2 linked regions of the Roseivirga sp. BDSF3-8 genome follow. The protein of the gene in region 2 binds, or shares a complex with, the protein of the main gene of each other region. Links are inferred from orthologs where the notes say so. Each region holds a gene or a part of one and is shown on either strand. Other genes may lie near its edges. The genes, in order: trxB and trxA.

Evidence for each region.
Region 1: the proteins of trxA (region 2) and trxB are in contact, whole or in part, in a crystal structure (PDB 1F6M), measured with the Escherichia coli proteins. The link is inferred for Roseivirga sp. BDSF3-8 from one-to-one orthologs.

What each region holds. Positions count from the first base shown.
Region 1 is NZ_JBGNFV010000001.1:4,461,512-4,464,454, reverse strand. It holds trxB (thioredoxin-disulfide reductase), read right to left. Parts: upstream 1,981-2,943; coding sequence 1,021-1,980; downstream 1-1,020. Other genes in the region: AB9P05_RS18395 (RNA polymerase sigma factor RpoD/SigA), read right to left, coding at 2,086-2,943; bshB1 (bacillithiol biosynthesis deacetylase BshB1), read right to left, coding at 248-964; pdxH (pyridoxamine 5'-phosphate oxidase), read left to right, coding at 1-241.
Region 2 is NZ_JBGNFV010000001.1:649,026-666,627, reverse strand. The notes cover bases 7,685-10,594. They hold trxA (thioredoxin), read right to left. Parts: upstream 9,351-10,594; coding sequence 9,018-9,350; downstream 7,685-9,017. Other genes in these bases: dnaE (DNA polymerase III subunit alpha), read right to left, coding at 9,529-10,594; AB9P05_RS02630 (IPT/TIG domain-containing protein), read right to left, coding at 7,685-8,004. In the rest of the region: AB9P05_RS02645 (PD-(D/E)XK nuclease family protein), read left to right, coding at 1-1,377; AB9P05_RS02640 (hypothetical protein), read right to left, coding at 1,450-2,649; AB9P05_RS02635 (PKD domain-containing protein), read right to left, coding at 2,669-7,114; more of AB9P05_RS02630, read right to left, coding at 7,159-7,684; more of dnaE, read right to left, coding at 10,595-13,746; AB9P05_RS02615 (hypothetical protein), read left to right, coding at 13,986-14,174; AB9P05_RS02610 (hypothetical protein), read right to left, coding at 14,199-14,837; AB9P05_RS02605 (hypothetical protein), read right to left, coding at 14,868-15,413; AB9P05_RS02600 (arylesterase), read right to left, coding at 15,484-16,206; AB9P05_RS02595 (hypothetical protein), read right to left, coding at 16,270-16,458; AB9P05_RS02590 (ABC transporter ATP-binding protein), read left to right, coding at 16,592-17,293; AB9P05_RS02585 (ABC transporter permease), read left to right, coding at 17,295-17,602. UniProt on the Escherichia coli protein: Participates in various redox reactions through the reversible oxidation of its active center dithiol to a disulfide and catalyzes dithiol-disulfide exchange reactions.

The sequences.
Region 1 (2,943 bases), 3.8 Mb from region 2 along the record:
CGGAGCCTGGGTATCTCCTCAGAGTCAGCCCATCGAAAGCCGGGAAGTACTGGAAGAAAAAAATGAAGAGCTACAGGGAAAATATGAGGGAATGGAAGTACCTCGCCCGGCACACTGGGGGGGCTACAGGCTAATGCCTCTTCGTATTGAGTTCTGGCAGGGAAGACCAAGCCGCCTTCATGATAGAATATGTTATGACTGGCATGAAAACGGCTGGAACAAAACCCGACTGGCGCCTTGATAGCTATTATGTTAGCACAAACAGGTCACTGACACCTGGGGTACGATTCACCGTAAATCCTTCACCATAGGTGACTCCTATCTGATTACCATATTCCCTGGCTCTGGCTTCCAGAAAATCAATAAATTCAGGTCTGCTTATGTAAGTTTCCGGTTCCTCACTTTTAGGGTCGAAGAACTGACTCTCGTAAGCCCGGATACTATCCATCTTCACTTTCCAGTAGCCAGTTATATCCATAACGAAATCCGGCTTTATGTATAAGCTCTGTACATAATTGTATACGGCTTTAGGGCGCCAGGGCTGTTGCTCTTTATCGTCATCAGTAGTAGTGATCTTCCGCAACCCGCTCAAGAATACTGATTGTTGTAAAAGCTCTGCCGCCCTGCCATGATCTGGGTGTCTGTCATGAATAGCATTAGCAAGAATAATCTCCGGCTGGTATTTCCTAATGGCCTTGATTACGGCCATTTGGTGGTCCCGGTCATTTTGAAAAAAGCTATCCTGGAATCGAAGATTATCCCTTACAGCTAAGCCTAATATTTTGGCTGCCGCAGCAGCCTCCTGGTCCCGCAGGTCAGCAGACCCGCGTGTTCCCATTTCGCCCCTGGTAAGGTCTACGATGCCCACCTTTTTTCCTTTAGCCACGTGTGCGGCAATAGTGCCCGAACAAGACAATTCTGCATCATCAGGATGCGCTGCAAAAACAAGTATATCCAGCTTCATAATAAAAAAACGGAGGATAAATTATACCCTCCGTTATATTTTTAAGTAATGACCTATTACGAATTAGTTACTTCGGCAAGCTCCATTTCTTTGGCAGAGAGAAACCGTTCTGCGTCAAGGGCAGCCATACAGCCACTTCCGGCAGCTGTAACTGCCTGGCGATATATCTTATCCTGAGCATCGCCGCAGGCAAATACACCTTCAACGTTAGTTTTGCTGGTACCAGGCACTGTTCTCACATATCCGGCATCATCCATATCCAGATAATCTGTAAATATATCCGTATTCGGCTTATGCCCGATAGCTACGAAAAAGCCGCTGATAGGCAGCTCATACTTTTCGTTTGTTTTGTTGTTAAATACCCTTACACCGGTCACCTCATCCTCTCCAAGGATTTCATCTGTTTCACTGTTCCAGAGAATCTCGATGTTAGGTGTGTTTAATACCCTGCTCTGCATGATCTTAGATGCACGCATCTCATCTTTCCTAACGAGCATGTAAACCTTCTTACATATTTTACTCAGGTAGCTGGCTTCCTCACAAGCAGTATCACCACCTCCCACGATGGCTACGTCCTGCTGCCGGAAAAAGAACCCATCACAGACAGCACAAGCCGATACTCCTTTACCATTGAGCTTCTCCTCAGAAGGAATATTGAGCCATTTGGCCGAAGCACCTGTCGAAATGATCACAGCATTTGCCTCGATCACCAGGTTATCATCTATGGTTACTTTATGGGGGTATGAGGTAAAGTCTACACCCGTTGCCAATCCATGACGTATATCTGTCCCGAATCTTTCGGCCTGTTTCTGGAAATCCATCATCATTTGAGGCCCCATAACACCTTCGGGGTATCCAGGATAGTTCTCTACATCATTAGTTATAGTAAGCTGCCCACCTGGCTGCTGGCCTTGGTACAATATAGGTTTAAGTCCGGCCCTGGCAGCATATATAGCTGCCGTATATCCGGCAGGTCCCGACCCAATAATTAGTACATTTGCCTTCTCTGTCGTCATTCTATCCTATAAGTTTTTTAGCCTGACAAAAATACAAGGTATTACCAGACGAAAAAAGGTCTCATGAGGGAGACCTTTACAATTTCATCCTGAAATAATTACGTTTTAGCCAAGATAAGGTTTCAGGGCCTTACTGCGACTCGTATGCCTTAATCTTCTGATGGCTTTTTCCTTAATCTGACGAACACGTTCGCGAGTCAGATTGAATTTTTCGCCAATCTCTTCAAGGGTCATACTGTGTTCGCCATTCAAACCGAAATACAGAGTGATAACATCGGCCTCACGCTGAGTAAGGGTCGAAAGAGCACGCTGCACCTCCTTACGAAGTGAGTCATTCATCAACTCATTATCAGGCGTTTCTTCCGTATCATTTTCAAGTACGTCAAGAAGGCTATTCTCCTCTCCCTGTACAAACGGCGCATCCATAGATACGTGACGTCCGGAAATCTTCATGGTATCCACTACTTCATTAGTAGTGACATCAAGTACTTCCGCAAGTTCATCCGGGCTAGGCTCACGCTCATACTTTTGCTCCAGCTCAGAGAACGTCTTGCTGATCTTATTAAGTGAACCTACTCTATTTAATGGAAGACGAACAATTCTGGACTGCTCGGCCAGTGCCTGCAGAATTGACTGGCGGATCCACCAAACGGCGTAACTGATAAACTTAAATCCGCGGGTTTCGTCGAAACGCTGTGCAGCTTTGATCAAGCCAAGGTTACCTTCATTGATAAGGTCACCCAGAGATAGTCCCTGGTTTTGATATTGCTTCGCTACGGACACCACAAATCGCAAATTCGCTTTCGTAAGTTTTTCCAGGGCCATTTGGTCCCCTTCACGAATTCTTTTAGCAAGCGAAACCTCTTCATCAGGAGTAAGCAGGTCAACCTTGCCTATCTCCTGCAGATACTTATCGAGGGACTGGCTTTCCCTGTTAGTAATTTGCTTGCTAATCTTGAGCTG
Region 2 (17,602 bases):
AGAAACCTGGCCCGTTTTCTCAGGGTGCCATTTAGCGGCGAACCCTTGAATGGGTTACAGATTATGGGGATGCTGGAAACCAGGAATCTGGATTTTGACCATGTCATCATGCTTAATATGAATGAGGGGGTGTTTCCTCCTATATCTTCAGGCAGTAGTTACGTACCATACGCACTAAGGCGTGCATTCGGTCTTTCCACGCCGGAGCATACTGACGCAGTAAGTGCTAATGTGTTTTATAACCTTCTACGCAGGGCTCAAAAAGTCACTTTGCTTTATAATGCCACGGTAAGCACCCGCAATAGCGGGGGGATGAGCCGCTTTCTCTATCAACTTATTTATGAGCGCCCTGAGGAGTGGACTTTTAGCCACACAGTGGTCAGCAATGCTGTTAGGGGGCGGCAGCCGGTGTCAATCAGTGTAGATAAGACTGACTCCATTATGAGTAAGATGGATAAGTGGTTTAAAATAGATGGAGTCATGCCTGAAAGACCCATGACAGCAAGTGCCATCAACGCATATCTGGACTGCCGTCTGCGATTTTATTTCAGGTATGTTGCAGGCTTAAAGGAGGCAGATGAAGTAGAAGAGGAGGTGGACCAGCGTATCTTCGGAAACATTCTGCATGAGGCCATGGAGTTTCTTTATGAAGAGTTTATCGAACGAAAAAAAGAGCCGCTGCTGGAGCCTTCTGATTTTCCTGTCCTGAGGGAAAGGCTTCCTGCTGCCGTTGAGAAAGCATTCAAAAATCATTACGGAGGCACGAATAAGGCTGAGGAAAAAGCATTCAGGTTTGAAGGACGGAATGTAATAGCCAGGGAGATAATTATGAAAATGGCAGGCAAGGTTTTGGATAAGGATCGCCAGGATGCCCCATTTGAAATATTAGGCCTTGAGAAGCAGGGTTATACTCTGGAGGTGCCTGTGAATGAAAGTACGGTCGTACTGGGAGGAATAATTGACCGGGTAGACAGTAAAGATGGCCACGTAAGGGTGATAGACTACAAAACGGGTAAGGATGACAAAAAAGTGGCGAGCATAGAGAGCCTCTTCGACAGGGAAGACCCTAAACGGAATAAGGCGGCCATGCAGACTTTTTTATACGGATTTCTATACCAGACCCAGGCAGGGAAAAAAAGCAGTGCGGTAATGCCAGGACTTTATAATGTTAAAGAGCTCTTTGGCAGGGATTTCAGTATGACGTTTGTCATGGACAAACACCCTGTGTTGGATGTTTCGCCTTACCGGACTGAGTATCTGGAAAGGTTGGGGGGGCTGCTGAGTGAAATATATGATGTGGCTCAGCCATTTGATCAAACCCCTGATGAAGACAAATGCCGGCACTGCCCGTATAAAGTGATATGCCACAGGGGCTAGCCTGGTAGTAGAAATAAAGGAGAGCCGGTAAAGGGCTCTCCCAGTGTGTCGAAACTATATACTACAAATGAATTACTGAGGGGTTGAATCAAGTATATTTCCTTGATTGTCAGTTTTGTATAATGCAATTATGGAGTTGTTTGCAAAGTGTACTGTGCCAAGGAGCAATATATCTCCAAGGGGCGTTCTGGTAATATGATGAATCTCATCAGGGCCCGTTCCACTGCCATAGGATTTTCGCCACAACTCGTTTCCCTCCCGGTCTGTTTTTATTAGCATCCAATCTTCAAGAGAAAGGCCGTTGTCATAGTATCCGCCTAGTAGCAAGCCTCCGTTGCCACTGGGTTCAGCCCAGTTTATTTCCTGGTCTGAGTTGCCAGAGATGATTTTTGTCTGCTCTACAGCAAAGGTATTTCCCGTAAGCCGTATGTTCATTATAGCTATTCTTTTACCGGATCCGGTATGTACATTACCGGCAAGCAGGTACTGACCACCCGTTCGTTGCATGCCGGCAGAGCGAATAGATGAAGCTCCCTCTGGGAGAATGTTCTGCTGACTTAAGATAGCGCCTTGGCTGTCTGTAGCCACAAGCACAATTTCGTTATCCGAACCGCGGGCGACAGTGCCTGCCCAGGCGTATCCTGATGCTGTCTGAACTACTGAACTAATACTGCGCAGGGGGCCGATATTGCCATAGTTTTCAGTCCACAAAGTACTTCCTGCCGCATCTATTTCACGCAGGGCCACGTCAGTGACTTTACCGTTCTCCCCAATAGTATTTCCCAGTATAAATCCGCTTTGGGTTTTCAATATGGTGGCAGCAATGTCATCTTGCCCCGGTATCCCATAAGTAATTGAGTCCATCACGCTACCTGCCGCATCTGTACGCAAGAGCAGAACGTCCATGTCGCCTTCATGGGATGTGACGGTACCGTATAGGATAGCGCCGCCTTCATCATCTGCCAGCACATGGCTTGCATTAGTAAAGGCGCTGTTACCTCCATATGTCCTTTCCCATAGAACCCTGCCATTGAGATCGGTACGGGCGGCATACATGCGGGTAAAACGGGTTCCCTCCGGACTGGCTGCCTGGCTGTTTCCCGCTAGCAGGTACCCTTCGCCTGGCAGGCTGGCTACGGCATAGCCTTCATCATCATAGGCGGAACCGTAGTATCTGATAAACCGCTCCGGTTCGGCCACCTCCACACTATCTGTGCAAGCCCCGAGGCTCAGTATGCCTGCTATTCCGATGGATAAAAGGTGCTTTTTCATGTTATCGGGTCCTTCTTTATTATCGTAGCAGTAGCTTTTTTACCACTTGCTGCCCCTTATTATCATAGATCCTCACAAGGTACAGCCCTCTGGGTAGTTGGCTGATTTGTAATTCATAGGCGCGGCTTCCTCCAGGTACGACGTAATGGCCGTGAGTTTTACCCGTCATGTCAATCAGTGATACTTCATATGGCTGTATGGTAGGGTAGGGGAAGGTAAGAGCGACTACGTCTCTTGCCGGATTAGGGTAAAGGCCTATTTCCTCACTAGCCATATCATCGGCTATCCCGGTCACCCGGGTGGCATCTACGGGCTGAGCCACAGGCAGGTATGCCGATTGCAGCACAGGCCTTATCGGATGATTATATTCATCATAGTACTGTATGTCAGTAAATTGCAGCCAGGACACCAGGCTAAACGTGGAGGCCTCGGCTGTATGAGGAGGGGCCCATTCCATAGTGACATTATCGGTACGGTCTATCCCTGGCTCCCAAGGCCCGTCTATATATACGCCGGTGGCAGGAGATACGAAGTCATAAAACACCTTACGCATGGTTTCGCCACTTTCAGTCATGGTCTCCATCACGACGGCTGTTTTTAGAGATAATCGCTGATTAATAGCTGTATCGCTGTTTATTATGGTGCCATTGTATATCACATCTACTGATATCTGGAGTGGATCTCCATTACGCCCACCGGTGTAAGTGGTTGCCAGTTCGAAAGGTGTGGATTCAAGGGAGTGGAATGTGGTGGCAGTAGGCCCCCATCCGTCGGTGAAATTAACCGGGGAATTGTACCTGCCTTCCACAACTGTTACGCCGGGTCCGGATATCCCATAAGTCAGCCAAGGCACACCATGAACCTGAGGGTTATGTGAGAGGTATACTTCATCTTCCACGGGATCAGGGATGTGGTACTGTATCTTAACTACGTCATCCCTGCTTTCGTCGTAGGTCATTAGTGCCTCACGTTCAGCTTTGGCACCTGCATCTGTCAGGTTGGTGAAATGCTCCAGCAGCACCAGTTTGTTCTTATTAAACACCCTGACCTCATCCAGCGAAAAGCCGCCAAATATAGCATCGATCGGGTTATCTGTGTTACTACCAAATGCCAACCGGAAACGTACCAGTCCATTTCCGGAAGCAGCCGCCGCGGAAACTTCAGCAAGAGGGTATTTACCTACTGTCCAGCCGGTATCTGAGCCGGACCAGCCTTTTCTGGAAGCATTAAACTCTTCGCCGGGCTGTCCGAGCAGGTTATCAGTATTGTACCAGCCCACGCCATCAGGGCCGTCTCCCAGTACTACCCAGTCTATGCCGCCATCTGTACTATAGAGCACTACGGCACCGTCATTTCCATTATCCGTATCGCACTCGTAGTATAGGTTCATCTGGGGGTCGTCATACACGCTCATATCGATACAGGCGCTTTCGAGGTAGCTCTTTTCGTTATTAAAGTATGTGCCGCTATTATCACGGGTCGTCCATGCCATCCCTACAGAATCTATCTGCTCAAGTCTCCAACTGCTTAGTCCTAAGCTATCAAGGATGTGGCTGTTAAGCCAGCCATTGGCTTCAGGTGAGTAGCCGGCTTCAAACTGTTCCCTGTATAGCTCGGCTGAAATTACCGGGAAAATGAATATCTCACGGGTAAGTTGGTCACCGCATCCTTTGGCTGTTTCGATGGTGAGGGTGACTACCTTTTTGCCTGTACTGGTATAGACGTGCTCGGCTATAGGGGTAGAGGCATCCAGTGTATCTGTTACGCCATCACCATAGTCCCATATGTAGCGGTCTATCGAATAGCTGGTATCTGCTGCATCAGCATTGGCGGCTACCGTAGCATCAAAGGTGGTAGGGTTATTTTCGCAGTACCCGTATGAGGTGTAATCCATCACAGGCAGTGGATAAATAGCTACATTCTTTTTAGTGGTAAATGAGCAGCCACCGGCGTTGGTGATAGTAAAGGTAACAGTTTGGAACCCTGCCACGGCAAATTTTTTCGATACGGTACGACCGCGCTGTACCGTACCGTCACCAAACTCCCATACATATGTAGTGGAACTGTCTGCTGCTTCGGGTTCAGTAGCAGTAAATAGTGTTGTCTGTCCCAGGCAGAAATTTTCTACCGTGTACGTGCTGTCGGGTGAAGGGAAAATAGTTACCTCATCTGATTCAAAGATACCGGTACACCCTGTATTGCCATTAGTAAACGAGTATCTTACTATGTACGTATCTGCCGGTAATAACCGGGGCTCAAAGTAATAATCACCGACTGTGTCCTGGGTAATGGCAGCATAGGTGCTGGTGACATCATCCCCGGAAAGGTTAAATATCTGTAGATCCACAGTGTTGGTTTTCGGTTCAGGATTGAGCTTGAGCTCTATTTTTGAAGGATCTGCCTCACAGTATTCTGTTCTAAGCCCTGTAAAGAAAGGGGTGGGGTTAGGGTTAATAGTAATCGGAAATGACCTTGAGGCAGAGCAGCTTCCGGATGCCTTGGTGTAACCTACAGAATAGGTAAAGCCAGGATCCAGTTGTGTGGGGTCAAGGGTAACTTGTCCGTTTGTTTCTACCAGTATATTCGCGGGGTTGACTGTATCTGCAGCGTAAGTGATGATCATGTTACTGATATCTGCAGCAATAAGGTTACCACTCCCGTCATTTTCCATGATAGTCAGTGCGGCTTCAGATTCGCAGACTGCAAATCCTGCAAGTGAGGTAGTATCTGTGGAATTAACGACAGACAGGCCAAAGTCAGGAGACGAAGTGACTGTAAAGCTGTCATTCGCCGTTTCAATACATACTCCGTTATCATACTCTAATACGACAGAGTAAGTACCGGGATTTAGTGCTGAGGGTACAAATTGCTGGGCACTGTTGATAGCAGTACTGGTAATGTCGGTGGTGTCGCTGAGGATAGTGATTGTGCCATAGCCATCATTAGGGCTAACCAGTTCGCCCAGGTTTATATTTGAGCTTTCGTCACAATATTCAGGGGCAAAGGATACTGACACCGCAGGTTTAGCCACTATGGTAAAGCTGGCTTTCCTGGGAGGTGTTTGCTTTTCTGCTGTGCTGCTGCTACAGGTTGTGATACAGTAGTTTAGTTCCTGTTCACAATCATTGTAACATACATCCCTATCCGGGTTGTAATATGTGGCATACGCCTGGTCAGTTACCGCTTTTGGTAATGGAATGGTAGTTGAAAATTGCGGGGCTACTTTGCCACTTTGATTGCTGCTACCGAAGGTCTTAGGGCTGCCAAGCGGCTGATAAAAAGGGTCCGTAGGGTAGAGTATAGGGTCTTTAATAATGATGTCAGGGTACTTTATATCGCATGTACGCCTACAATCATCATAGGAATTAAAGCAAAGGTTTTCACAATCGCCTTGTGAGATGGAGCTATAGGTACGGTAGGCAGAAATGGCTATCGTATCTATAGGATAGTCAGCGAGGTTTATATTAAAGTAAGCATCACCAAGCTCACTGTAGGGATTGCCATTAATATCAAAGAGGTCTACTGTCTGTCCAAATACTTCTACAACAGTACCGGTAGTGCTGCCGCTATATATTTCATCGGGGTCAAAGTATACTTTGAAAGTTCCCTCGTCCTCGCAATAGGTAGGGTCTAAATCAGGTCCACTGATACTTTCAACATGAAATATGGAGGGAATAACAATGGAAAAAGCAATGGGACTTGCACTTGCTTTACAACCATCGTCCTCATAGGATACCTTGAGTGAGTAGGTGCCTGCATCTTCAGGGCAGGTTACAGTGTAGATACCATTATTAAAGTCTACAGTAAAGTTGGAAGTCACATCCTGATTACTTCCATCTTCAATAACTAGAGAATGTTTTGCTTTATCTTTGTCAGGTGCATTTACAACTATATTGAAAGTTTCATTGGGCGCGAATCTGTTATCTACAGAAGTAGTAGAAGCATATATGTAGGCTTCAGGTGTAGTAAATGAAAGCTCAGTAAGGTTATCGAATGTTTGTGAGTCTAAATCTTTTTCGATGAAAATAGACATAGCACCACTTGCAGAAGGGCTTTCTGCTGTAATTTCCAGGCCAGATATAGTTAGCTTGTCCTGATGATCACTGCTTACATTTTTGAATGTAATAAATATTGCTGATGGAGTGTGATAAACATCTATGTTGGATTTTTCAAAATCAGTGTCAGTATTGTCTGTATCTACATTAGCGACGTTATAATCATAGGCACTATTAATCTTATAACCAGTAGGAACTGAAATAACAATTCTAACATTGTTTGAAAACCAAACGTTCTTACCATTTTTTTCACTGATGACAAGATCAAAAGTTCCAGAACTGGCTGATTTACACAATTTAGTGTTTGGGTTGCCGTTTAGCTCTAGATTATAGTCAAGGTTACTTCCCGTTGACCCTGTAAGTAGATCAATGATACTACCTCGTCCAAAGGACGAGGTAGTAACTATCATTATAACAAGTAAACTAAGTAAAAACGTTTTCACCACAGGTTGATTTATTTTTCTGTTCTATACACAAAATCTACAAAGCCAGCTACGTAGTTTTCTCCGGCATTGACCTTTGGAAATTGGGCTGTGTTTTCGCCATTTGTGGCTACAAGGTTTAATAGCTCGATGCTACCTCTTGTAAATGGATAGGTAACATCACTGACGTAGCTTGCATCTTCCCCTAAAGCTATATACATAGTAATCCTGTATTTCTTACCTTCTTCTAGGGCTATAGGGTCTATTAACTCTACGTAGTTAAAAGACGTGGCAGACGTTATCGTTAAACTATCTAATAGTGTCTCATTTTCATCAGCCCACACATATACAGTTACATCTTTACTTGTAGGGTAAACAACTGCCATATCAGTAATGTCGCCACTCTTAAGCGCAGTAAAATGATAACCATATTGGATGTTGCTCGGCAAAGAACTTGTAGTTTTGGCCTCGCTACTGCTGTTGTCAATTTGCTGTTTGAGCGCCATGGTCTCTTCCAATACGGTAAACTCAGCAGTAGATGTGCCTGTCTGACCGTCTACCGTAACTGAAACAGGTCCGCTAACAGCGCCCGTTGGGACTTCTACCTCCAGGCTGGTGGATGAAGCTGATGTGACAGTTGCCGCAACGCCGCTAGAGAAGTTGACGCTGTTTTCACTGCTGGTTTCTGAGAAGTTGGTTCCGTTTATGGTGATTGTCTCTCCTTCTAATCCGCTGTCAGGCGAAAAGGAAGAAACAGTGGGAGCAGGCATTACTTCCGGACCTTCATCATCGCTTCCACATGCTGTCATAAATCCGATCACACCTGCCATGGCGAATGCCTGAAGGGTTCGTAGCTGATTTTTGTAGGTTAACCTCATTTTTTTGAGTTTTGATAAAGTTGAATGATAGTTGATAAATCGATTTTTTAATAGGTTCTAATATCAGACCAGATAGATAAATCCAGCCTTGCAGTAGCCCCAAAATTACTTAATCAATTCGCGTTAAATTGTACTAATCTTGTGTAAATCCTTACCTCTCTAAGAAGAACTCACACAGGGGAAGGAAGAAAGTAAATAGCTGTTCCGACACTAGTTACCGTTGAAGAGAATAAAATTAAGGGGAGAGAGAAATTACCAGTACTTTGGTCCTTTTCCGGTGGTTGTTTTTAGGGGTTTTGGAAGGTATTGTTTTCAGTTATTAGCGATAGTGAGACTACACGGATGCTTGTACAATAATCTTGCAGAAGTTGATCAATACTAGGTTTTTTTGCTTTATTTCAGTAAAAGCACGACGTCAGAAGGGACTTTCATAAACAGCCAAATTTATATTGAAGCCTCAAAACAGGAGGGTGGTTTGCCGGGGGAAACAATAAAGTCCTTTAGCCATATTGCATTCATAGCCTGCATAGCAGTTTAGTAATGTCTGGAGCTGGTAGTTGCCTGCTTGGAATTTTCTATACAATATATAATCTCAAGTGGATGAAGGTTGTTGTAATACAGATAATGGAAATGTACTATTGGGGCAGGGGTTTGAAGAGGGGTTTTCAGCCAAATAGAATGCTGGAGAACAAGCCTACGTTAGGCGGTCTAAAGACGGTTTAGAAACGGTTAAGAGCCGGGTTAGAAATTGCGAATTATCTCCGGTGAAGGGAGGATTCGATTACTTTTTTATTTATTTTAAAAATACAACTTTTGGGTGGGAATATGAATTCTAATGAATAGGGGCTGGCAAATATCTTTAGGTTTAAAATATTTGCTTTAAAGGGTTGTACTGCTGTCAGGCCATTATGTTAGGTAAAGCCTATACAGGCAGCATCCCGAAGTTGCTCTGGCATACTAAAAGAAAAAGGCCTGCGGAAAGGCAGGCCTTAATAAACGTATCTGTAATTATTTTATGACTGCTCGCTCATTTGGGCATCGAGCTTTTGCGCCAGTACATTTTTAGGCACGGCACCTATCTGCTTGTCAACTATCTCGCCATTGCGGAAAAACAAGAGGGTAGGAATACTTCTGATGCCATACTTGGCAGAAATTTCGTGGTTTGCGTCAACATCTACCTTACCTACAACTGCTTTGCCTTCGTATTCACCGGCAATTTCTTCTACCAGGGGACCGATCATCTTACAAGGACCGCACCACTCTGCCCAAAAATCAACCAGTACAGGCTTATCAGTATTTATGATGTCGTTAAAATTAGCATCCGTAATTTCAATGGCTTTACTCATGATATTTTACGCTTTAAAAAAACTCTAGTTAAGGGTACGCGAATATACAGTAAAAAGTTATGGCTAGAAATGTCAGCAGAACGTCAATTAGCCAGAATATCGCGTAAATCTGTTTATACACCTACAAAACTAAAAAGGGCCCGTAGATGTTTAAATTGCCCTATTATTTCAAGTATCTCTAAGTCAGTATCTTACATTTGTCTTCTGATAGTTCGCCCAGAACTTTCAACAGGGCCGTGTCTGGTGACACTAAAAACTTACGGCTATATAAAGGGATATTGTAACCTAGCTCCTCATCACGAATGGTCACTTGCAGCGGGCAATTTCCCGGGTACCTCGTAGCGGTGTCTTCCAGAGCGGCTATAAAGTCTCCATCAACCAGTGAGGGAGTGATTTCCATAAGGATTTTTTTCGCAATCTTTTCCCTGATCTCAGCCAGGAGTTCCATTTCCATTATTTTAAACTCCAACTCTTCTCCTTTCCAGCGAGTACCTACCTTGCCTCGAAGAAATAGAAACCAATCTTTTGTCAGGAATGGCTTGAATTTCATGTAGTCTTCACCAAACAGGTAAAAGGTATGGGACTCGTTATAGTCTTCAAGGTTTAGGATCCCAAAAGGGCGCCCGTTTTTGGTGGTTTTGTGGGCCACATCAGTAACAATACCTGCAGCGGTAACCTCTCCTTTTTGTCTGAGCCGTTCCAGGTCTTTCATGTCACCCAGGGTGCTGTTGCAAAAACTGTTTATCTCCAGTTTAAACTGGTCAAGTGGGTGCCCGGTGATGTACAGTCCTACGACGTCGCGTTCAATATTAAGCTGCTCGAAGGTGCTGAATGGCTCAATAGGTGCCACCCTGGGTTTAGGTACATCCACGCCGGACTCGCCTCCAAATAGTGAAGCCTGTGCACTACTGGACTCCTGCTGAAGCTTTTGAGCGTACTTAATTACCTTTTCACTAAGCGTCTGGCCGCTTTCGTCAGGTTCCAGGTACTGCCGGCGATGGAATTCTCCCAGGCAATCAAATGCACCTGACCGCGCCAGTACTTCAAATGTCTTGCGGTTTACAGAGCGGAGGTCGACGCGCTGGGCGAAGTCGAAAATGTCCTTGAAAGCACCGTTTTCTTTCCTTTCTTCAATAATACTTTCAACAGCGGCCTCACCTGTACCTTTTATAGCCCCCAGGCCAAAGCGTATCTCTCCCTGTTTATTCACCATAAAGTCTACGCCCGATTCATTTACATCAGGGCCAAGCACCTTTATGCCCAGGCTGCGGCACTCTTCCATAAAGAAGGTTACCTTGTCTATATTGCTTTGGTTATGGGTCAGCACCGCTGCCATGTACTCGGCAGGGTAATGGGCCTTAAGGTAGGCAGTATGGTATGCTACTACGGAGTAGCAGGTACTGTGCGATTTGTTAAATGCATAGGCGGCAAAAGCCTCCCAGTCTTTCCATATCTTTTCGAGCTTATCCTTGGGGTGGCCACGTTCCATCCCGCCCTCGTAAAACTTGGGCTGAAGCTCATCCAGAATTTCCTTCTTCTTTTTACCCATACCCTTACGCAGGGCATCGGCCTGGCCTTTGGTAAATCCGGCGAGACTTTGAGAAAGAAGCATTACCTGCTCCTGGTATACGGTAATTCCGTAGGTTTCTCCCAGGTACTCCTCCATTTCGGGGAGGTCATAGTTTACCGGCTCGCGGCCATGCTTACGGGCCACGAAGTTAGGGATATATTCCAGCGGCCCCGGACGGTAAAGGGCGTTCATGGCAATCAGGTCTTCGAAGCGGTCGGGCTTTAGTTCGCGCAGGTATTTTTGCATACCTGCAGACTCAAACTGGAAGGTACCGTTAGTCTGCCCTTTTTGATAAAGCTCGTACGTTTTAGGATCATCAAGGGGCAAATCGTCAGGTATGATTTCCACTCCGTGCCGCTCTTTGACGTATCTACAGGCTGTCTTGATGATAGTGAGGGTTTTAAGCCCAAGGAAGTCCATCTTCAGCAGGCCGGCGTTTTCCACCACGCTGTTGTCAAACTGCGTAACCACGAGCGGGGCATCCTTTGCGACAGCCACGGGTACAAACTTGCGCAGGTCATCGGGGGTGATGATCACCCCACAGGCGTGAATACCTGTATTTCGGATAGAACCTTCCAGCTTTACAGCCTGCTTTAGTACCTCACTGCGCAGCCCGGAGCCGAGCATCTCATTTTTAAGCTGGCTTACTTCCCGGAAAGCTTTGTCTAATGTGATGCCGGGTTTTTCAGGAATCAGTTTGGCCAGCTCATTGGCTTGCGTCAGGTCCAGGTCCATCACACGGGCGCAGTCCCTGATGCTGGACTTGGCAGCCATGGTGCCGTAGGTGATAATGTGAGATACCTGGTTGTATCCATACTTATCTACTACGTACTGAAGTACTTTCTCACGCCCTTCATCATCAAAGTCGATATCAATATCGGGCATTGATACCCTGTCAGGATTTAGGAATCTCTCAAACAGGAGGTCGTAAGCGATGGGGTCCACGTTGGTGATACCTATACAGTATGCCACCGCTGAACCGGCGGCTGATCCCCGGCCCGGCCCTACTGAAACCCCCATTTTTCTGGCCTCAGTGGTAAAGTCCTGCACAATCAGGAAGTAGCCGGGGTACCCTGTGTTTTCGATAACTGAAAGTTCAAAGTCCAGGCGTTCGCGGATTTCGTCTGTTATTTCGGGGTACCGCTTTTTGGCGCCCTCGTAAGTCAGGTGGCGCAGGAAGGCATTTTCACCCCGGTTGCCGCCGTCTTCATCATCTTTAGGGTCGATGAACTCCTCGGGGATATCAAATTTGGGCAGGAGAACATCACGGCTGAGTTGAAACTCCTCAATTTTGTCCAGTATTTCTGTAATGTTCTCTATGGCTTCGGGGTGCTCTGTAAAAAGCTCCTTCATTTCCTGCTGGGATTTGAAATAGTATTCCTGGTTGGTAAAGCCAAACCTTTTGCCACGACCCCGCCCGATAGGGGTGGTTATTTTTTCTCCGTCTTTAACACAGAGTAAGACGTCATGGGCTTTAGCATCCTCTTTGGTGAGGTAGTAAACGTCATTAGCGGCGATGGCTTTAACACCGTATTTTTTTGCAAACCCAAGAAGTACCTCGTTAACCCGGTCTTCTTCGGGCAGGCCATGACGGATAAGTTCTACATAAAAATCGTCGCCAAATAGCCCATGCCAGTATTTGAAGGCATCCTCTGCCTGGTGCTCACCTACATTCAGGATCAGGTTGGGGATTTCGCCACTAAGCCCGCCGGTCAGTGCGATTACGTTGTCTTTGTATTGCTCGATAAGCTCCTTGTCTATACGCGGATAGATGCCATACAAGCCTTCTGTGTAGGCAATGGAGCTTAGCATAATGAGGTTTTCGTAGCCTTTCCGGTTTTTGGCAATAAGGACCTGGTTAAACCGGCGGTCAGGATTGTCTTTCGTAAACCGAAGCTTCGTGCGCTCCTCTGCCACAAAAAACTCACAACCCACCACAGGTTTAAGCCCAGCTTTTAATGCCTCGGTTACGAATTTGAAGGCCCCCATCATATTACCCTGGTCGGTCATGGCTACAGCGGGCATATTATCTTCCCTGGCTTTGGCAATGAGGGATTTTACCTCACAGGTAGCGTTCAGGATGGTGTACTGGGTATGTACGTGCAGGTGGGCAAAAGGGGCGTCTATATTTTTAGCTGCCTGTTTGTCTACCGTGAGACCCCCGTCACTTTTGCTTTGCTTGGCAAAATTAGCCTCGGCCAGCTTCGGTGCTTCGTATATGACATCGGCACAGGGAATTTCGCCCAGCGGCACGATCACCTCATTAGTGATGAGGCCAAAGAAACACTTGGCCGTCGCATCTACGTCATAGGCGGCATCGTGTGCATCGGCAAAGCCCTCACCAAAAAGCTTCTGATGTAATTCGGTCAGGGTGGGCCACTTAAACTTTCCCCCTCGACCGCCGGGAATAGCACAAAACTCAGTGGCCTCGTCTTTAGTATCGATAGGGGTGATGCCGAGCATGACCGTCTCCAGTTCCTTGCGGAGAAACTCTGCTCCCACAACATTGAGGTCAAACTCAATATTATGTCCGATGACCCGGTCGGTACGCTTCAGGTCTACCTCAAACTTGGCCAGCACCTCCTCAAGGGGGTGGCCCTCTTTTATAGCACGGTCGGTACTTATGCCATGGACCTTCTCTGCGTTAAAGGGAATAGTGAACCCTTCCGGCTTTACAATGAAATTTCCGGTACTCAGCAGCTCACCCTTCGAGCCGTGCAGTTGCCAGGCAAGCTGGACCAGCCTTGGCCAGTTATCCAGGTCCTCCAGGGGAGCATCAAATCGTTTGGGTAAACCGGTGGTTTCGGTATCAAAAATCAGGTACATATGCAGAGAGAGGTTTTTACCGGGAAAGTAGTTCGCAATTTAATGATTTAGGGGAGAGGTGACAAAAAAAACCAAGGGGAGATGTGTTTTATATGAGGAGTGTCAGTACTTGTTTCTCAGTCGCTTGTGGAGGTGCATCTGTATGATTCTGATAGGGGAGCATCATCCTGTCCGGATGATGAGCGGTTTCTGTCTTTCTGGAATTTTTAGTAAATTAAAACACACTAAAAATTAAAGCTATGAAAAGAAAAACAACTAAGCTGGAGCAGCTAAAGCTTACCAGTTTTCCTACCACAGACGTCCAGGCTAAGGGCGGTAAAGGAGAGTGTCAGTTCCATACAGCCCGTCATCATTACTGTTCAGATGCGGGGTGTTATTCTGATTACTGTAATTCTACTGATTGTAATTCCGGGGTATACCCTGTTTAATTAGTAAGGCGCCTGGCTTTTGAGTCAGGCGTTTTTCGTTTGGCTCGCCTTTTTCCACTCAGTGATCCATTGCCTGATCTGGCTGATTTTCGCTTCGTCTGCACTGTCAGCCCTAAGCAAGGTGTAGTATTCCTTCATGAGGCCCTTGTTTCTGATATGGTGTACGAAACTCCTGTACCTCTTTCTGCCGGTTTCTGCTTCTTTTTCAAGGGGAGCTCTATTATGGCTCATGGTACGCAGATACTGCCAGGCAAACGAAAGCACATACTTTGCCGGTGCCCCGATGCGGTCAAGCTGGGCCACATGCCCTACCTCATGGGAAAGCATATCCAGCCAAACGTCAAGCCTATTGCCATAGTAGCGGGCATTGCGGCCATATATTTCGCGGAGAAAGAAATTTTCGGTAAAAATGATCAGGGGTCTCTTACGTGTGCCAAGCACTATGGCCCCTCCTCCCCGGGTACTGCGAAACCAGGGAACAGGCAGCGTAAAGGCTCTTTTAAGTATCCGGGTCTTCTGTAAAAGAGGTTTTTCGACTTCCGTAATCTCACTTAGCAGATATATAATAACTGGCGTGAGGTGCCAATACCGGCCTCTTACTGGCGTAAGGATGCCGCGGGGATAAGCATAGGGGAGTTTACGATGTGAAAATAGGTTGACCACATAGCATAAACTCCCTTTTTACATAAATGTCTATTGAGCAGGATTACTATTATCCGTTACCCTTGTTAAAGGGGCTAAAGACCATGCAGGGCAATTGTGGTACCTTTTTTCACAATCTAAGGCCTCAATCTCAACCTGTGAGCGATCATCTGCGAGGAAAATAAGCAGAGAACATAGCTCATCCTGATAAATGTATTTTTTGGCAGGGAAACTGACTTCCATATCCTTTGCCATTTCCATGAGCTCAGGCTGGCCGGATAGTGCAGAGGCTCCGCCTTCATAACGAAGTGCACAGGTAAGCTCGGGGTCACGAACTGTGTAAAGCAGGTAAATATCATCGGCGCCCTCCACAGTAACGGTGATCTCTTGCCTTACGGAGTCATTTTCAAATGCAAATGTGGCATCCTGGTTGATGTCTTCAGGTAATTCCACAGTACGGGCGGGCTCCATCTCCTCACCATCACCCTCCATATCGGGGGTGGTCTCTGTTACTTCTTCTTTAGGCTGTTCTTTCTTTTCTGGCGACCCGCAGGCTACAGCCATCACCAGCAGCATAGGTAGTAGTAATTTATTCATAGTCGATTGAACATGGTTATGTATTCAATCTGAAATATAGGACTATTCTGATTTAAATACCTAACCAAAATCAGGGGACAGCCTCTACTTTTTGCTCCACAATGGGTTCCAGAATTTTCCAGACATTCTGTGCTACTACCTTGTGTCCTGCCACGGTGGGGTGGATGCCATCATCCTGGTTGAGCTCAGGGTTTCCGCCTACCCCATCGAGCAGAAAGGGAATCAGAGATAAGTTATTTTGCTGTGCCAGTCTGCTATAGATAGCCCTGAATTTTTCTGCGTAATCCTGCCCGTAGTTAGGGGGGATCATCATCCCTGCTAACACCAGCTTTACGCCGGGGTAGGTTTCTTTCACCTGGTCTATTATTCCCTGCAGATTCTGCTCGGCCTGCTCCAGTGACTGGCCTCTTAGGCCATCATTAGCTCCCAACTCAAGTACGAAAATATCGGGCTCATACCGCTCCAGTACCCAGTCAATTCTGGCCAGCCCCCCTGCCGTGGTTTCTCCGCTTACTCCTGCATTTACGGTTTTATAGTTGAGGCCCAGGCTGTCCAGCCTGTCTTGTATGAGTGCCGGGAAAGCCTCTTCTGTTTCTACTCCATAACCGGCGGTCAGGCTATTGCCGAAGAAGAGAATAACCTTACTGCCTTGCTCAGGGGCAGGCTCATTATCTGCTTCGGTCAACTGTCCGCTGGTATTATTCTCAGAGCTGCTGGTCTTGCGGTTACTTTCTTCCTGGCATCCCCACATCAATAGAAATAACAGGGCCAGGCTCAGTTTCAATGTTTTCATATAGTGTAAATAAAAAAGACAGGAAAACTTCCTGCCTATACCATCAAAAATTTTCATTTTGATTCAGCAAACCTGGTAGCGACTGCAGCCGGGTCCCTGGCTGAGACAATCGTCAAAAGTGCACATGGCATTATTGCTTTCGCCGCATTCTTCTACATCAAAGGTGTATTCACCAAAGCCGCCTTTTACTTTTTGAGTGGTGGTAAAACTCTGCACTTTCAGCTTTTCAAGAGATAGGGTCTTTCTTTTCATAGTCTGTAAAATTAGTATTGATAAGCTAGAATTTAACTATCGGGCCTGTCAAAACCAAATATTGACCGTTCCCCAGAAATCTATATCTGTTCTAATGTTATCCCGTTAAATAAGGGTAAACGCTAATTCTGATATGCTTAAAGTAGACCGATTAACTAAGATATATTCAAGTGGCTCCCACGATGTGACGGTACTTCAGGATGTTTCATTTGAGGTGCCATCAGGTTCCACGTTCTCAATCGTGGGGCCATCGGGTAGTGGTAAAACCACCCTGCTTGGACTCTGTGCGGGCCTTGATAGTGCCAGTAGCGGATCGGTCACCTTAAATGGTATAGCCCTTCAGGACCTTTCGGAGGACCAGAGAGCATCGGTAAGAAATGAGCATGTAGGATTTATTTTTCAGAATTTCCAATTACTGCCTACGCTTACGGCATTGGAGAATGTAATGGTGCCCATGGAGTTATCCGGACAGACCAAAGCAGCGGGATACGCAAGGGAGCTATTAGAAAAAGTAGGCCTTGGAGAGCGGGTGGACCATTACCCGGCACAGCTTTCCGGCGGCGAGCAGCAGCGGGTGGCTTTGGCCAGAGCATTTGCCAATAAGCCTGCTATACTCTTTGCAGATGAGCCTACAGGTAACCTGGATGAAGAAACAGGCGAACTGGTAGAAACTATGCTATTTGACCTGAACCGTGAAACGGGTACTACGCTGGTACTGGTGACTCATGACCTGGAACTCGCCCGCCGTACCCACCACATTGTCCGGCTAAAAGGTGGTAAGCTTATCGAAAGCCTGCAGGGGCAGTTTCAACCTACCATTACCACTGACATTTAATATGAAAAGACTACGCTGGCTTATTCGAATGGCCTATCGTGATAGCCGCAGGTCACGGTCCCGCCTTCTGTTATTCCTTTCCTCTATTGTTCTGGGCATAGCTGCTCTTGTAGCCATCGGGTCATTTGGTGATAACCTGAAGGGAGACATAGAGCGGGAAACCAAAGGCCTGCTGGGGGCTGACCTGGTGGTACGCACTAACCAGGAGCCGGGCGATACGCTGCAAATGTGGCTGGACTCACTGGATGCTGATGAAATGGCCTCTGAGGTAGAGTTTAATAATATGGTGCTCTTTCAGGGGGCAGGTAC